4 regions of the Streptomyces liliiviolaceus genome follow, and region 1 is predicted to be linked to each of the others. Evidence: riboswitches for the same ligand, from Rfam matches in the RefSeq annotation. Region 1 holds a riboswitch; each other region holds the start of a gene.

Region 1 (4,175 bases):
GCGGCTGCGGTTCTCCGACTCCGGGCTCGGCATCACGCTGCACTACCGGATGCGGGCCGGCACCGACGTCGTCGAGCGCTGGGTGACCCTCGCCAACGAGGGGCCCGCCCTGGAGGTGCTGCGCGCCGACTCCGCGACCTGGACACTGCCGCAGCGCGACGGGTGGCGGCTGTCCCAGCTGCACGGACGGTGGGCGGCCGAGTCCCGGCTCGTGCGTTCCGAGCTCACGTACGGCGAGAAGATCATCGGCAGCCGGCGCGGACACACCGGGCACCAGCATCTGCCGTGGGTCGCCCTGGACGCGGACGGTACGGCGACCGAGGAGCTGGGCGAGGTCTACGGCTGCGCGCTCGCCTGGTCGGGTACCTGGCGGATCGCGGTGGCCCAACTGCCCGACGCGCGCGTGCAGATCACCGGCGGGGCCGGGTACGACGACTCGGGCCTGCTGCGGCTGGAGCCGGGGGAGACCTTCGTCACCCCCGTCTTCGCGGGGCTGTGGAGCGACGGCGGCTTCGGCGGGGCGAGCCGCGCCTGGCACGCGTACCAGCGCGCGTACGTGATCCCGGACGCGGAGCAGGACCGGCCCGTGCTCTACAACTCCTGGGAGGCCACGGAGTTCGACATCTCCGAGGAGCAGCAGCGGGCGCTCGCCCGCCGGGCCGCCGAGGCCGGTGTCGAGCTGTTCGTGGTCGACGACGGCTGGTTCGGGGCGCGCACCAGCGACCGGGCCGGCCTCGGCGACTGGACGGTCAACCCGGACCGCTTCCCGGGCGGGCTGAAGCCGCTCGGCGACCACGTGCACGGGCTCGGGATGCAGTTCGGCATCTGGGTCGAGCCCGAGATGGTCAACCCCGACAGCGAGCTGTACCGCGCGCACCCGGACTGGGTGCAGTTCCAGCCGGGACGGAAACGGACGGAACTGCGCAATCAGCTCGTGCTCAACCTCGCCCGCGAGGACGTCCAGGAATACCTGTGGGAACAGCTCGACGCGCTGCTCTCCAGTGCGCCGATCGACTACGTGAAGTGGGACTTCAACCGCGCCTTCACGGATGCGGGCTGGCCCGGCGAGGCCTATCCGCAGCGGCTGTGGGTGGACCATGTGCACGCCCTGTACAAGCTGTTGGACCGGCTGCGGGCGGCCCACCCGGGCGTCGCCTTCGAGTCCTGCTCGGGCGGCGGCGGCCGGATCGACCTCGGGATCATGGCGCGTACGGACCAGGTGTGGACCTCCGACAACACGGACCCGCTCGACCGGCTCGCCATCCAGCACGGCTTCAGTCAGGTGCATCCCGCGCGGGCCATGGCCGCCTGGGTCACCGACAGCCCGAACACCCAGCTCAACGGACGTGTCAGCTCGCTGCGCTTCCGGTTCGTGAGCGCGATGGCCGGGGTGCTCGGCGTCGGCGGCGACCTCACCCGCTGGACCGGGGAGGAACTGGCCGAGGCGCGGACCTGGGTGGAGCTCTACAAGGAGATCAGGCCCGTCGTGCAGCGCGGTGAGCTCCATCGGCTGCGGGCGCCGCAGGGCGGACTCAGCGCCGTCCAGTACGTCCGTGACGGCGAGGTCGTCCTCCTCGCCTGGCTCCAGGCCCAGCACTACGGCGAGCCCGCCCTGCCGGTGAGGCTGCGGGGACTCGATCCGTCGGCATCGTACGAATGCCTCGAAACGGGCGAAGTCCATCGGGGTGCGGTGCTGTTGCATCACGGGCTGCGGACGGGGCTGCGCGGGGATCTCGATGCCGCAGTTATCCGCCTGCGTCGCATCTGACTGTTGTGTCCGTAATGGAGCCTTCGTTCCAACTCGCGCCGGAGTGAAGGCTCCTGGAGCGGTCCTGGGTGAGCAGCGTCATATCCGTGACGTTCCGCTGTCGCCATGCTCACGTAAGTCCGCTTTGTTTTCAGGGCTTTGATAAACGAGGGACGGCCCGCATTCACACAGGGTGACCGGTAATTCGGTCGAGGATCAAGAAAACGGGGCACACAGGAAACCCTCAAGCTTGTTCCCGCCTCTTCATGTCGCTTACGTTCACCTCCAATCCGGACGGACGCCCAATCCTGCCGCCGCCCGGAATCCGCACACTCACCCGTATGTGGCAGGAGCGGGGGACCCACAGGTAGTACGCCTGTTCCGGTCTCCGGAACGGCTTGGGGTTAAGTCGTGCGAAAGCGCGGCCGGGCATCTCCAGCTCGCACCCGACAGCTCACCTCGCAGGCGCCGGAGAGGAATTCGTCATGCCCGCGAAGGGTAAGCACCGCCGTCCCAAGTCCCCGCGTTTCTCCCGTTCCATGGCCGTGGCCGGCACCGGGGGCGCGGCTCTCGCCCTCCCGCTGCTCGGCGCCACCGGAGCGCACGCCGCGACCCCGCAGTCCGCCGCCGACTCCGTGGCGGGCGCCGCGAACGTCTCGACCGTCGCGAGCAACTCCGCCGCCGCCGCTCCGACCGCCGAGAAGCAGGCCGGGGCGAAGGCGGACGCGAAGAAGGTCACGACCAGGACGTACTCCGTGCGTTCGGGCGACTCCCTGTCGAAGATCGCCGACACGCAGGACGTCAGCGGTGGCTGGAAGAAGCTGTACTCGGACAACCGCACGTCCATCGGCGGCGACCCGTCCCTCATCCACCCGGGCCTGAAGCTCGCCCTCGGCGGCAAGGCCACGGCGTCGAGCTCCGACTCCACCGCCTCCAAGTCGTCCGGCAAGGCCGCCGACAAGCCCGCGGCCAAGAAGACGACCACGGCGTCCAAGGCGGCGGACACCTCGACGGCCACCGGCTTCACGCTGCCGGTCTCGGGGGCGTCCATCGGCACCTCGTACAAGATGTCGGGCAGCATGTGGTCCAGCGGCTACCACACCGGTGTCGACTTCGTGGTGCCCACCGGTACCGCGCTCAAGTCCGTCGGCGCGGGCACGGTCGTCTCCGCCGGATGGGGCGGCGCGTACGGCAACCAGGTCGTCATCCAGCTCGCCGACGGCCACTACGCCCAGTACGCCCACCTGTCCTCCCTCTCCGTCTCGGCCGGCCAGACCGTGACCGGCGGACAGCAGGTCGGCCTCTCGGGTGCCACGGGCAACGTCACCGGCCCGCACCTGCACTTCGAGATCCGCACCACCCCGGACTACGGCTCGGACGTGGACCCGCTGGCGTACCTGCGCGCCAAGGGCGTCTCCGTCTGACGCCGTCCGACGTCAACTGACACGGTCTGACGCCTGCGGGTGTCGACCGATGTGCATCTCCGAAGGCCGGACCCGGTGATCCCCGGGGTCCGGCCTTCGGCATGTCCCGGGCCGGACGGCCGACAGGGACGGGGGCGTCTCAGGCCCCCGGATCGTTCAGGGTGCGCACGAACTGATCCGTGAGCTGCTCGGTGTCGAGGCCGTCCGCGCTGCGCCCGGTCAGGATGTGGAAGAAGGGCGGGCCGATCAGCAGTGCGGTCGCCTGTTCGAGCGAGAGGGCGGTGCCGCTCGGCTTCCGCGCCGCCTCCACGACCTCCGCGGCGCTCTCCCCGAGGATGTCGCGGGACGCGAGCAGCGCGGCGACCTCCGCGTCGTGCTGGGCCTCGCCCATGAGGGCACGGTAGGCCGCACCCGCGTCCGAGTGGGCCAGGAAGGCCACGAGGGCGTCGAGATAGGCCTTGACGTCCTTGCGGGGATCACCGCTGCGGGGCACGGACAGTTCCTGCCGGGCGTCGATGGCGCTGGCCTCGTAGAGCACCTCCGCCTTGTTCGACCACCAGCGGTACACGGTCTGCCGGCCCACGCCCGCCCGCTCGGCGATGCCCTTCATCGTCAGGGCCGCGTACCCCACCTCCACCAGCAGGTCGTCGACGGCGTGCAGCACGGCGGCCCGTGCGCTCTCACTGCGGGGCCGTCCGCGGCCGCTTCCATCCACCATGCGGCAACTCTATACGAGGCACAGTGTCTCGTATGTGTTACCTTTACGGTGCACGGTGACTCGGAAATGAGTGCCCGCCTTGCCTCGCCCTGTCCCGGGAGGGGCTGCCCGGTCCGCCGGGCGGTGTCCGGCCGTGCTTCGTGTTCCGTGATCCCAGAAGGAATCGAGAGCCATGACGTCCACCCTCGAAGCCACCCGCCGCCCGGCGCGGCGGTCCGGGCCCGTGCTCGCCTGCGTGAGCGTGTGCACCGCCCTGGTCGTCGGATTCGTCGCCGCGATCAACCTG
Region 2 (4,175 bases), 4.5 Mb from region 1:
GTATTCTCTGATCATGGCCCCACCGATTGCATATTCACTCATCGCCACTGACCTGGACGGGACGCTGCTGCGCGGCGACGACACCCTCTCGGACCGGTCGCGCGCGGCGCTGGCGATGGCGGTCGGGGCAGGCGCCCGGCACCTCGTCGTGACGGGGCGCCCCGCTCCGCGCGTACGGCCACTGCTGGACGAACTCGGCAGCCAGGGGCTCGCGGTGTGCGGACAGGGCGCGCAGTTGTACGACGCCGGCGCGGACCGCATGGTGTGGTCCGTCACACTGGAACGTGAGCTGGCCGAGGTGGCTCTCGGCAAGATCGAGGCGGAGGTCGGTGAGGTGTACGCGGCCGTCGACCAGGACGGCGTCGACGGACTCACGCTCATCGAGCCGGGTTACGAGATGCCCCACCCGACGCTGCCGGCGGTACGGGTGCCGCGGCGCGACGACCTCTGGACCCGGCCCATCAGTAAGGTGCTGCTGCGGCATCCCCTGCTCTCCGACGACGAGTTGGCGTCCGCCGCCCGTGGAGCGGTCGGTTCCCTCGCCACCGTGACGATGTCCGGGCCCGGTACCGTCGAACTCCAGCCATGCGGCATCACGAAGGCCACGGGCCTCGCCCTCGCCGCCGGCCGGCTGGGCCTGACGTCGGCGCAGACCATCGCCTTCGGGGACATGCCGAACGACATCCCGATGTTCGACTGGGCGGCGCGCGGGGTCGCCATGGCCAACGCGCATCCCGAACTCAAGTCCGTCGCCGACGAGATCACCCTCTCGAACGAGGACGACGGCATCGCGGTGGTCCTGGAGCGCATGTTCTCCACCGACCGCACCGACCGCACCGACCGCACCGACCGCACCGACCGCACCGACCGGACGGGCCCCCGGGTCGGCCGGCAGGCCGGTCCGGGGGCCCGCTCGGGCGTCGGTCAGTAGGCGCCGAAGACGTTGTCGATCGAGCCGTAGCGCGCGGCGGCGTAGTTGCACGCCGCCGTGATGTTGGCGACCGGGTCGAAGGGGTCCAGCGACGTACCGGTCACGTGGTACGCCGAGAAGGTCGGGTCGATGACCTGCAGGAGCCCCTTCGACGGCGTACCGGCGACCGCGTTGGAGTCCCAGTTGTTCATGGCCTGCGGGTTGCCCGACGACTCGCGGATGATGTTGCGGTGGATGCCGTCGTAGGTGCCCGGGATGCCCTGCTGGGCCATGACGTCCAGCGACTCCCTGATCCAGCCGTCGAGGTCGTCCGTGTAGGTCTTCGCCGAGGCAGGGGTGACGGCGGACGCCGTGGAGGCCTTGGACGCCGTGGCGGTCTTCGCCGAGGTCCCGCCGTTCTTCGTGCCCACGGTCAGCTTCAGGCCCGGCCGAATGGTCGACGGGTCGTCGCCGATGACCGCGCGGTTGGCCTTGTACAGCTTCTTCCAGTCGCCCGTGGTGTGCGCCTTGGCGATCTTGGACAGGGTGTCGCCCTCGACCACCTTGTAGGTGACCAGCGAGACCTGCGGGACCGCGTTCGGGGTGGCGGCCTGGGCGCCGGTGGCCCCCACGAGGGGGAGCGCGAGCGCGGCTCCGCCCGTCCCGGCGGCGACGATGCCACGGGTGAGGGTGCTGTTTCTGGGGCGGCGGTGCTTGCCTCGTGCGGGCATGGCGAATGTCCTCTCCGGCGCCTGCGAGGTGAGCTGTCGGGTTCGGACTGGAGATGCCCGGCCGCGTGGTGTGCGCGACTTGACCCCTAGCCGTTCCGATTTCCGGTCCGGCGGCTTACCTGGGTCCCCCGCTCCTGCCGTACGCGAGTGAATGGATGACTGGGATTTCCGGGCGGCGGCAGGATTAGGCGATCCGTCCGGAGTGACGTGAACGTATGCGAGAGCACATGCCGTGAACAAGCCCCGAATTCGCGCAGCGACGGCTTTGAACTGCCATGTCGGGCGAATATCTCTTGATCAAAGCGGAAGGCGAAGTTCAACTTGCTTTCCGCAAAGGGAAATCGGCGGGACCGGAAAAACGATCACTTCGCGCGGGCGTGACTCAATTCACTGGCGCGGGCGGCCAATGTCCATAAAAAAGGTGATACGCAATATTCTGTCGACGCCGAATGCGGGCGGGATGCCGGTCGCCGTGGGCGGTTCCAGGGGCAGGCGAACTCGGCGAACTCGGCCCGGCTCAACCCGCCGTACGCGGAATCCGTTTCTCCCAGGTGCGGTGGAACACCACTTCGTCGCCGTCCTTGCAGATCACTTCGTTCGAGGTGATGAAGTCCGTCTCGTCGCAGGTGATTTCGGAGTGTGTCTCGACGCTCGCGTCCCACGGCATTTCCGGCCGGTGCAGCCGGACGGACCAGTCGGACCTGGTGTGCGCGGACAACGGGTCCGCCTCATTGATCGTGTATGTCTCCAGCGCGTCCTCGGTGAATTCGAGACCGTCCGGATAGACACGGGTGCCGCCGTACCGCGGATCCACTTCCAGGCGCCATTCACCCTTGGCGACATCGCGGACCACGAGGCGTTCGGGGCGCGGCTCGTCCAGTGTGGCGGGGAAGTTCACGCCCAGCGGAGCCGACTGCTCCGGTTCCTCGAAGACGATGGCGGGGTCCGACTCCTGGGCGCGGAGCGGGAGTTCCAGCACGCTGCCCGACGGGGTGAGGGTGAAGCCCGCCTCCGAGCCAGGCTGGGGCCAGATCCATGGCCAGTACGCGGAGGAGACGGCGAGCCGGATGCGATGGCCCGGCGGGAAGGCGTGGCCGATGCCGTTCAGTTCGAAGAGCACATCCTCCGTAGAGTCCGGTTCCCAGGGGACCACCTGGTCACGGCCGTGACGGGCTGTCAGGTTCAGGACTCCTCGGGTGACCAGGGTCGAGGAGCCGTCGGGTGCCACGTCGCACAGACGGGCCACTACATGTCCACGTTTCACCGGCGAGGTGAGCCTCAGGCGCACGCGCGGGCGGCCCAGTACCCAGATCTCCTCCGGGACCTCGAACTCGAAGCACACCGACCGCGCGTCCTCCTCCCGCTGGTCCGGCGGCAGGTCCGCGTCGTTGCCGAAGGGGAAGAAGCGGCCGGCGTCCAGCCCGGTGTGCTGGGGGGAGCGCACCACCACGGGGGCGCCCTGGAGCGCGTACGGGACGTGGGCGACCAGGGGGGAGGGCCAGGCGGGATCGCCGACCCAGCGGCCGGGCAGTACCGGGTACACCGTCGCGGGAGGGTGCGAGTCGCTGACGTACGAGCGGAGGAGCGGCTCGGACATCACCCTGGAGCCGGAGCCGGAGCCGGAGCCGGAGCCGGAGCCGGAGCCGGAGCCGCTGTCGCTGTCGCTGTCGGAGCCGGTGTCGGTCTCGGTGCCGGTCCCGGTCCCGGTGTCCTTCAGCCAGTGGTCCCACCAGCGCAGCGTCTCCTGGAGGAAGCCGATGGCGGGGCCCGGCGGCAGCCCCCGGTCGGGGTACTGGTGCGACCAGGGCCCGATCAGGCCGCGTACGCGGTCCGGCGGGAGGTGTTCCACGAGGCGCAGCACGGTGTCCCGGTACGGGTCGTGCCAGCCGCCGACCGCGAGCACGGCCGCCCGGATGGCCGAGTAGTCCTCGCAGACGCTGCCGCGGCGCCACTGCTCGTCCCTCGTCTGGTGGGCGAGCCAGGTGTGCAGGAACGGATCGACGGACTCCAGTCGTTGCACCCACAGATCGCGCCAGGACCCGCCCACGTATGCGGGATCGGGCGGGCGCGCCACGAACGCGAGCATGGTCGCCGCCCACGCGTGCATGTCGACGGCGAGTACGGAACCACCCATGTAGTGCACGTCGTTGTCGTAGCGGTCGTCCGACGAGCAGACCGTGACGACGGCCTTGAGCGGTTCGGGTGCGAGGGCCGCGATCTGGAGGGAGTTGAAGCCGCCCCAGGAGATGCCGAACATACCGACCTTGCCGGAGCACCAGGGCCGGGCGGCGAGCCACTCGACGACCTCGACCCCGTCGGCCAGTTCCGTCGCGGAGTACTCGTCGCCCGGCAGGCCCTCGGAGTTGCCGTGCCCGCGGACGTCCACGCGCACGGAGGCGTAGCCGTGGCCCGCGTACCAGGGGTGGCGCTGCCAGTCGCGCGGGGCGGTCCAGTCGGTCAGCCGGTAGGGGAGGTATTCGAGCAGTGCCGGTACGGGTTCTTCGGTGACGGGACGCCACACGCGCGCGTAGAGC
Region 3 (4,175 bases), 5.4 Mb from region 1:
GCGGGACGTCCGTGGCTGGGCGCGCAGTTCCCCGCGCCCCTCAAAGCACAAGCCTCGCTCCTCAAAGCACAAGCCTCGCCCCCTGCCTCCGCGACGCGACCCACGCCTCACTCGGACGCGCGGGTCAGCTTCGTGAGGTCCGTGTCCGTGAGCGTGAGGTCCGCCACCGACAGCAGGGCCGGGAGTTGCGACGGGGTGCGGGCGCTGGCCAGGGGGACGGCGACCGTGGGGCGGGAGGCCAGCCAGGCGAGGGCCACGGTGGCGAGTTCGGCGCCGCGCTCCTGGGCGACCTCGTCGAGCGCGGTGAGCACCCGCTGCCCCCGCTCCGACGCCAGATGCTTGCCCGCCGCACCGGCCCGCGGGCTGTCGACCTCCGCGCCCGCCCGGTACTTGCCGGTGAGGAAGCCCGAGGCGAGCCCGTAGTAGGGGACGGCGGCCAGTCCGCCCCGCGAGGCGACGTCCTGCAGCGGCCCCTCGTACGTGTCGCGCGACACCAGGCTGTACTGGGCCTGCAGCGCCACGTACCGCACGAGCCCCTCGCGGTCGGAGGCGTCCAGGGACTCCTGGAGCCGCTCGGGAGAGATGTTGGACGCGGCGATCGCCCGCACCTTGCCGGAGCGTACGAGCTCGTCCAGGGCGCCGAGGATCTCCTCGACGGGCACGGAGGGGTCGTCGTAGTGGGTGTAGTAGAGGTCGATGTGGTCCGTCTGCAGCCGGCGCAGCGACTCCTCGGCCGCGGCCTTCACGTTCGCCGGGGACAGGCCCTTGTACGAGGGATGCGCGCCGACCTTCGTGGCGATGAGGACGTCGGCGCGGTTGCCGCGCGCGGTCAGCCACTCGCCGATGACGGTCTCGGACACACCGCCCCCGTTGCCCGGCGCCCAGGCCGAGTACGCGTCGGCGGTGTCCACGAAGTTCCCGCCGGCGGCCGTGTACGCGTCGAGCACGGCGAAGGAGTCGGCGCGGTCGGCGGTCCAGCCGAAGACGTTGCCGCCCAGGGCGAGCGGAAACACCTCAAGGTCGGACGAACCCAGCCTGCGAAGAGAAGTCATGCCAAAACCAACGGCCGGACCGGACGGCCGTATTCCATACCTCGCGACACAACCTCACGACGCCACAACCTCACGACGCCACAACCTCACGACGCCGCGGGGACCTGCTTACGCGGGGACCGGCCCGCTTACGGGTTGAGGCCGTTGCCGCGCAGCCAGGCCATCGGGTCGATCCCGGTGCCGCCGGCCGTGTGGACCTCCAGGTGGAGGTGCGCCCCGGTGACGTTTCCGGTGGCACCCACGCGCCCGATGACCTCGCCCGTGCTGACCTTCTGCCCGACACTGACGCCGATCGACGACTGGTGGGCGTACCAGAGCTCCGTACCGTCGTCGAGCGTGAGGACCGTGCGGTAGCCGTACGAGCCGCTCCAGCCCGCCTCGGTGATCGTGCCGCTGTGAATGGCCTTGATCGGGGTACCCGTGGGAGCGGCGAAGTCTAGACCCGTGTGCTGACCGGAGGACCACAGCGAGCCGGACTGCCCGAAGGTGGAGGTGATCGTGTACGAGGAGGTGGGCAGTGTGAACTGCTTGGCCAGCTCGGCGAGGCGCGCGGCCTCGGCCTTCGCCTTGGCCTCCTCCTCCTTCTTCGCCTTCGCGGCGGCGGCCTTGGCCTTCGCCGCGTCCTGCTCCTTGGCCGCGAGCGCGGCGGCCTTCTTCGCGGCGGCGGCCTCGGCGGCCGCCTGGGCGTCGCGGTCGACCTGGTCCTGCTGGAGTTCGGCCTGGAGCATGATGCGCGAGCGCAGGGCCTCGCCGGCGTCGGCGTTGCCCTCCTCGGCGTCGGCCTCGGTGAGGCCGGCGGCGGTGAGCGCCGTGCTGGAACCCTCGGGGGCCTCGTCGTCGGAGATCAGCGAGCCGACGTTCGGCAGGTCGGGGATCGAGATCGACACCGGCGGCTTGCCGGTCTGCGCGGAGGCCATGCCGCCCGCGCCGACGGCGGCTATGACACCGACGCCCAGAACGGTGGAGCTGCGGGCGAGTCCCCCGCCACGCTGCTTGGCGACGCGGTGCTTGCCGCGAACCGGAACGACGGTCTCAGCGCTGGGATTCCAGGGCTCCCAGGGCTCGTCCGCCGTACGGGCGCCGAAGGCGAAGGTGTCGGGCTTCTTCTCGCCCGAGGTCTCTCCCGTCACCTCGTCAGGCATGAACGAGGGTGTGGGGGCAGGCCTGTTGAACGCCACGTGGGCGCGCTCCTTTCCTTCCTTCTCGCCTACCGGGTTAGCTGACGGGTTCGGAGCAGGAAGGTCTCCTACGCGCGTCAACCGCGGTGTTCACCACCACGAAAGACACGCGATTCACCCCATGTAGGTGGTTCCCCGGTTCCCTTGCGGGATTCGGCGCGTGCGCACGGAGCCGTCTCTTGTGACGGCTGGGACACCGCGCTGCGTTATCGAACGTTAATAGACTCAGGCACCGGATTCCAAGCTGTTCCTGATGATCGTTACGGCTGCTGGCCTGGACTTAAACGCTGCGAGCGGGGTAAATCGGGCGAGTTGATCGTCATTCACAGGTACCGTTTTTGTTGACGGTGTGTCAGTTGTTATGCGCAGGGGCGTCGTTCGACTACTGCAGGTGATATAGGTGCGGCGAGGGCCGGGAAGACGTCCCGGTGCCCTCACGGCCGCCGGACGGCGAGCAGCGCCATGTCGTCCGTACCGCCGCCCCCGGTGTACCGGACCACGTCGTCCACCAGTTCGCCGAGCAGGGCGTCGGGGCCGGCGAACCGGCGCCCGGACAGCCGAGCCGCCGGGTCGAAGAACACGCCCCGCCCGTCCCGGGCCTCGGACAGCCCGTCCGTGTGGAAGAGCAGCATGGCCCCGCCCGGGAACTCCTCCTCCTGCACGCGGTCGGGCCAGGCGCCCAGGTCGCCCATTCCGAGCGGCAGCGCGGGTTCCGCAGCGGCGAGCGTGCGTACGGTCCCGTCGCCGCGCAGCAGGAGCGGTCCGGGATGGCCGCGGTTGACGAGCCGTACGCGCTGGGCGCCGTGCGGGATCTCGGCGAGCACGGCGGTGATGAAGCCCTCGAAGACCTCGACGCTGTCGCGCCGCACCCCTTCGCGCATCAGCGACCGCTCCAGCCGCTGGGCGACGGCCTCCAGGGTGCTCTCCTGTTCGGCGGCCTCCCGGAAGGCCCCGATGACGACGGCCACGGCGGCGACCGCGCCCATGCCCTTCCCCCTGACATCGCCCACGACGAGCCGTACGCCGTGCGGGGTGTCCTGCACGGCGTAGAGGTCGCCGCCGATGAGCGCGTCGGTCTGCGCGGCCACGTACCGGACCGCGAGGTCGAGGCCGCCGGTGCGCGCGGCGGGTTCGGGCAGGACGGCCCGCTGGGCGGCCTCGGCGATCTCGTGGGCGGAGGCGAGGCGGGCGTTGCCGAGGCTCACGAGCCGGTTGATGACGACGGCGAGGCAGGCGACCGTCGCCACGGTGGCGATCTCGGTGATCCCGCTGGCGTCGACGGCGAACCGCACGGTCACCAGGATCATGGCCGCCGTCCCCGCGACGCCCGTCCACACGGTGGCGCCGAGCGACAGCAGGGGCGCGGCGACGAGCGATGCGGCCGAGAGGAAGGGCGCGGCGGTGAAGTACTGCGGGGTGAGGACGTCGTAGAAGACGCCCGCGACGATCAGCAGCGCCGGCAGCACGCGGACGACCGCGCGGGTACGGGGATACAGGCCGGTACGCCTGTCCGGCTGAGGCCCGGCGGAGCCCGGCGACCGCTGCTCGACCGCTCGACGCCCGATCACGTGTCTCCTGCCCTCGACCACCTCGCTCCGTCCAGGGTTCAGGGACCGGCGGGACGGGGCGAGCGGACGGGGACCGGGCGAGTGAGCGCGGGCGCGGGGACGGCACAGGGGAAGGTAAAACACCTGAGGCCGGAATCCATTGGATTCCGGCCTCAGGCCTTCAGTAGCGGGGACAGGATTTGAACCTGCGACCTCTGGGTTATGAGCCCAGCGAGCTACCGAGCTGCTCCACCCCGCGTCGTTGAAACCAGTGTACGCCATGCGCGGGACGCGAAGCACACCGTTAGATGTCGGTCTCAGTTCAGGTGGCGGTTGGGCGCCTTGGCCGCGCTCTCGTGCTCCGGGAGTACGACGACGTCGGCGCCCTCGGCCGCGAG
Region 4 (4,175 bases), 6.0 Mb from region 1:
CTTGAAGCGGGGGAAGGCCGAGCGGCCCGCGTACACCGCGGCGTCGTCGAGGATCTCCTCGATGCGCAGCAGCTGGTTGTACTTGGCGACGCGGTCCGAGCGGGCCGGGGCGCCGGTCTTGATCTGGCCGCAGTTCACCGCGACGGCGAGGTCGGCGATGGTGACGTCCTCGGTCTCGCCGGAGCGGTGGGACATCATGCACTTGAAGCCGTTGCGCTGGGCCATCTCGACGGCGTCGAGGGTCTCGGTCAGCGAACCGATCTGGTTGACCTTGACCAGCAGGGCGTTGGCGGAGCCCTCCTCGATGCCGCGGGCGAGGCGCTCGGGGTTGGTGACGAAGAGGTCGTCGCCGACGATCTGGACCTTGGAGCCCAGCTTCTCGGTGATGACGTTCCAGCCGGCCCAGTCGTCCTCGTACAGCGGGTCCTCGATGGAGACCAGCGGGTACGCGGAGACGAGCTCCTCGTAGTACTCGGTCATCTCGGCGGCCGAGCGGGACTTGCCCTCGAACTCGTACTTGCCGTCCTTGTAGAACTCGGACGCGGCGACGTCGAGCGCGAGGGCGACCTGCTCGCCGGGGGTGTAGCCGGCTTCCTTGATGGCCTCGACGATGAGGTCGAGTGCCTCGCGGTTGGAGCCGAGGTTCGGGGCGAAGCCGCCCTCGTCGCCGAGGCCGGTGGACAGGCCGCGGCTCTTCAGGACCTTCTTGAGGGTGTGGTAGACCTCGGCGCCCCAGCGCACGGCCTCGGAGAAGGACTCCGCGCCGATCGGGGCGATCATGAACTCCTGGATGTCGACGTTCGAGTCGGCGTGCGACCCGCCGTTCAGGATGTTCATCATCGGGACGGGCAGCAGGTGCGCGTTCGGTCCGCCGAGGTAGCGGAAGAGCGGCAGGTCGCTGGCCTCGGAGGCGGCGTGCGCGACGGCGAGGGAGACGCCGAGGATGGCGTTGGCGCCGAGCGAGCCCTTGTTGTCGGTGGCGTCCAGGTCGATCATCGCCTGGTCGATGAGGCGCTGCTCGGTGGCGTCGTAGCCGACGAGCTCCGGACCGATCTGCTCGATGACGGCGAGGACGGCCTTCTCGACACCCTTGCCGAGGTAGCGGTTGGGGTCTCCGTCACGGAGCTCGACTGCTTCGAAGGCACCGGTGGAGGCGCCGGACGGAACGGCGGCACGACCCGTGCTGCCGTCGTCGAGGCCGACCTCGACCTCGACCGTGGGGTTGCCTCGGGAGTCCAGGATTTCCCGGGCTACGACGACGTCGATGGACGGCACGAGCATCTCCTTCTGGGATGTGACACAAGCTGTGCCGGGCCGGAGGCCCGGTTGCGCGCAGGCCTGGTGGCCCCGCGGGATGAGCCTAACCGGCTGCCGGGGATCGGCCAGCCCTCGACCGCCCCCTGGACAGAACCGAGAGGAAATTGTTTCCGAACGGAACAAAGACACGGACGAAAAGATCGGGCACAAAAAAGCCCCGCCCCGGTGCGTACGGGGGAACACGCACCGGAGCGGGGAGCCCGTGGGGGACGGGGGTGACCCTCACGAGACCTCCACTATGAAGGACACGGATGTGAGGGCGCTGTGGTTCAGTCGCGATTCGGATGTGGACCGGACGTCCGGTCGAGGCCGAGCGGCCAGTGCCTCGACCGGAGGTGATGTCCACAACCGCCCACGTGGGGACGCGAGCGCCGGCGGCGGGCCGGCCGTGGTGCGGCCGCCGTCAGCTGAGGTGCAGCTGCTGACCCGGGAAGATGAAGTCGGCGTCGTCGACGATGTCGTCGTTGAGCTTGTACAGCTTCGCCCAGCCGCCCTTGACGTTCTTCTTGTCGGCGATCTCGCTGAGGGTGTCGCCCTTGACGACCTTGTACTCGCCGTCGCCCTTCTTGACCTTCTTGCCGGTCGGGGTCTCGACGGTCTTCTTCGTCGCGGGACGCTCCTGCGAACGCGAGGCGCGCTCCTCGGAGGACTGCGAGTTCTGCTGCGGCTGCGTGGTGCTCTGGTTGGAGCCGCTGGAGTCGCCGGAGCCCGACGGGGCGGTGGAGCCACCGGTCGAGGCGCCGGACAGGCCCACGCCGCAGCTCGGCCAGGCACCCTTGCCCTGGCTCGCGAGCACCTTCTCGGCGACGGCTATCTGCTGGGACTTGGACGCCTGGTCGGCGGTGGAGGCGTACGAGCTGCCGCCGTACGCGGCCCAGGTGGAGGACGAGAACTGCAGGCCGCCGTAGTAGCCGTTGCCGGTGTTGATCGACCAGTTGCCGCCGGACTCACACTGGGCGACGGCGTCCCACTCGGACGCGGTGGCGGCGGAGGCTCCCGTGGCGCCCATCAGCGGGACGGCGACGGCGGCGGTGGTGACACCGGCCAGCGTGGCGATGCGGGTGGCCTTGGACGGGCGACGGTGCTTGCCCTTGCTCGAAAGCAGCATGAAGTGATCCCCTCACCGACGCCTGCGAGGTGAGCTGTCGGGTTCGGGCCGAGTGAGTTGCCCGGCCGCGCGACACTGCTGTCACGCGGCTTAACCCCAAGCCGTGCCCGGCCATGACGACCGGGTCCGGCACTTACCTGGGTCCCCCGCTCCTGCCTACGGCGCTTTACGCGACGACTGTTCCCGTACGGCCGTTGGCAGGATTCGGCGTGCGACCGTCGGGGCTCACCAATGGCGAGCGGTCACGACCGTAAACACGGGCCGCGCCGAAATTCAAAGACGATCAGGGGTGTTGAGATCCATGTCTCAATTCGCCAAATCGGACATTCAACGCGAACTACCGCTGCTTTTCGCCCGATTCGGCGCCTTGATCACTACTTGCTCGGTGCCGGTCAGCCGTCGACCGCGAGGCGCTGACCGGGGATGATGAAGTCCGGGTCGGAGCCGATGCTGTCCTTGTTCGCGGCATAGAGCTCGCTCCACCCGCCGTCGATGCCAAGGGAGTCGGCGATGCTGGAGAGACTGTCCCCGGAACGGACCGCGTACGAGCCCTCGTCGGCGAGGACGCGCGAGGTGCTGTCGCTGCGCGAGGCGTGCCGGCCGGCGTAGTCGTCCGCGCGGGGGGCCATGTCGACCTCTTCGGCGCTGCCGCCCCGGTGACGGCCGGAGCTGTCCGCGGCCGCGTCGGCCGAAGCGTCGTCGTTCTGGGACGACTTGTCCGAGTCGTCACCCTTCGCCTTGGTGTCCGCGGACGAGCTGTCCGTTCTCTGTGACTCCGAGGCGGAGTCGTCGGACTTCGAGCCGCTGTCCGTGGACGAGTCGGACTTCGCGCTGTCGCTCTCCTTCGTCGCGTCCGCGTCGGCCGACGGGGTCGCGGAGTCCTCGGCGAGGCCCGTGTCGACGCCGGCGGAGTCGGAGTCCTGCGTCAGACCGGCGACGAGACCGCAGGTCACCCAGGCGCCCGTCCCCTGGTCCGCGAGGATCTTCTCGGCGACGGCTATCTGCTGCGAACGGCTGGCCTGGTCGGCGCTCGGGGCGTAGTCGAGGCCACCGTTCTGCTCCCAGGTCTCCTGGCTCATCTGGAGTCCGCCGTAGAGCCCGTTGCCCGTGTCGGCGCTCCAGGAGCCACCGCTCTCGCACTCGGCGACCGCGTCCCAGGTCGTACCGCTGGCGGCACTCGCGCCGCTCGCACCGAGCAGGGGGATCGCGATGGCCGATCCGGCCACGCCGGCGGCGACGAGGAGCGCCGGAGCCTGACGGGGGCGCCGATGACGGCCGTTCCCGGAGAGCATGCGATTGCCTTTCGCGTGACAGCAAGGAATACGCACGGACACAGCGGAAAGCCGTGCTCGTGACTGCTGCGACGGGCGGACCTGCCGCATTGATGGGTGAAGGTAGCGGCACTCGAACTCTTGTCACAAGTCGGTGCAGCGTAGATAACGTGAAGATCACAGAGTTGACGGAGTCTCACCTTCCGTCGCCTTCGGTGCTACCGCCGTCGGCACTTCCGTCAAGACTTCGCGACCGGGGTGAACTCCACCGGAAGCGTGCGCAATCCACGCATGATGAGCCCGCCGCGCCACCTCAAATCGGCTGAATCCCCCGCGAGTTGCAGGTCGGGCAGCCGGGTCAGCAGCGTGGCCAGCGCGGTCTGGCCCTCCAGCCGGGCGAGGGGCGCGCCGAGGCAGTAGTGGATGCCGTGGCCGTAACCGAGGTGTTGGTTGTCACGGCGGGAGAGGTCGAGCGTGTC

The links. A riboswitch is a leader RNA that binds a small molecule or an ion and turns the genes downstream of it on or off. The one in region 1 is predicted to bind cyclic di-AMP.
Region 2: it holds a riboswitch for cyclic di-AMP, as region 1 does, so the genes downstream of both, J8N05_RS09425 (transglycosylase SLT domain-containing protein) here and J8N05_RS28375 (M23 family metallopeptidase) in region 1, are expected to answer to the same signal.
Region 3: it holds a riboswitch for cyclic di-AMP, as region 1 does, so the genes downstream of both, J8N05_RS05085 (M23 family metallopeptidase) here and J8N05_RS28375 (M23 family metallopeptidase) in region 1, are expected to answer to the same signal.
Region 4: it holds a riboswitch for cyclic di-AMP, as region 1 does, so the genes downstream of both, J8N05_RS02430 (LysM peptidoglycan-binding domain-containing protein) here and J8N05_RS28375 (M23 family metallopeptidase) in region 1, are expected to answer to the same signal.

The regions. Positions count from the first base shown of each region.
Region 1 covers NZ_JAGPYQ010000001.1:6,599,294-6,603,468, reverse strand. Annotated here, with positions in the region: gene J8N05_RS28380 (alpha-galactosidase) at 1-1,768, shown strand, start outside; cyclic di-AMP (ydaO/yuaA leader) riboswitch at 2,064-2,230, shown strand; gene J8N05_RS28375 (M23 family metallopeptidase) at 2,233-3,171, shown strand; gene J8N05_RS28370 (TetR/AcrR family transcriptional regulator) at 3,311-3,889, opposite strand; gene J8N05_RS28365 (MFS transporter) at 4,062-4,175, shown strand, end outside.
Region 2 covers NZ_JAGPYQ010000001.1:2,136,362-2,140,536, forward strand. Annotated here, with positions in the region: gene J8N05_RS09420 (HAD family hydrolase) at 14-931, shown strand; gene J8N05_RS09425 (transglycosylase SLT domain-containing protein) at 925-1,641, opposite strand; cyclic di-AMP (ydaO/yuaA leader) riboswitch at 1,645-1,797, opposite strand; gene J8N05_RS09430 (CocE/NonD family hydrolase) at 2,159-4,175, opposite strand, start outside.
Region 3 covers NZ_JAGPYQ010000001.1:1,171,660-1,175,834, forward strand. Annotated here, with positions in the region: gene J8N05_RS05080 (aldo/keto reductase) at 108-1,052, opposite strand; gene J8N05_RS05085 (M23 family metallopeptidase) at 1,181-2,230, opposite strand; cyclic di-AMP (ydaO/yuaA leader) riboswitch at 2,242-2,399, opposite strand; gene J8N05_RS05090 (PP2C family protein-serine/threonine phosphatase) at 2,665-3,798, opposite strand; tRNA gene J8N05_RS05095 (tRNA-Met) at 3,963-4,036, opposite strand; gene J8N05_RS05100 (dihydrofolate reductase family protein) at 4,095-4,175, opposite strand, start outside.
Region 4 covers NZ_JAGPYQ010000001.1:563,820-567,994, forward strand. Annotated here, with positions in the region: gene eno (phosphopyruvate hydratase) at 1-1,281, opposite strand, end outside; gene J8N05_RS02430 (LysM peptidoglycan-binding domain-containing protein) at 1,721-2,425, opposite strand; cyclic di-AMP (ydaO/yuaA leader) riboswitch at 2,430-2,599, opposite strand; gene J8N05_RS02435 (LysM peptidoglycan-binding domain-containing protein) at 2,818-3,717, opposite strand; gene J8N05_RS02440 (cytochrome P450 family protein) at 3,936-4,175, opposite strand, start outside.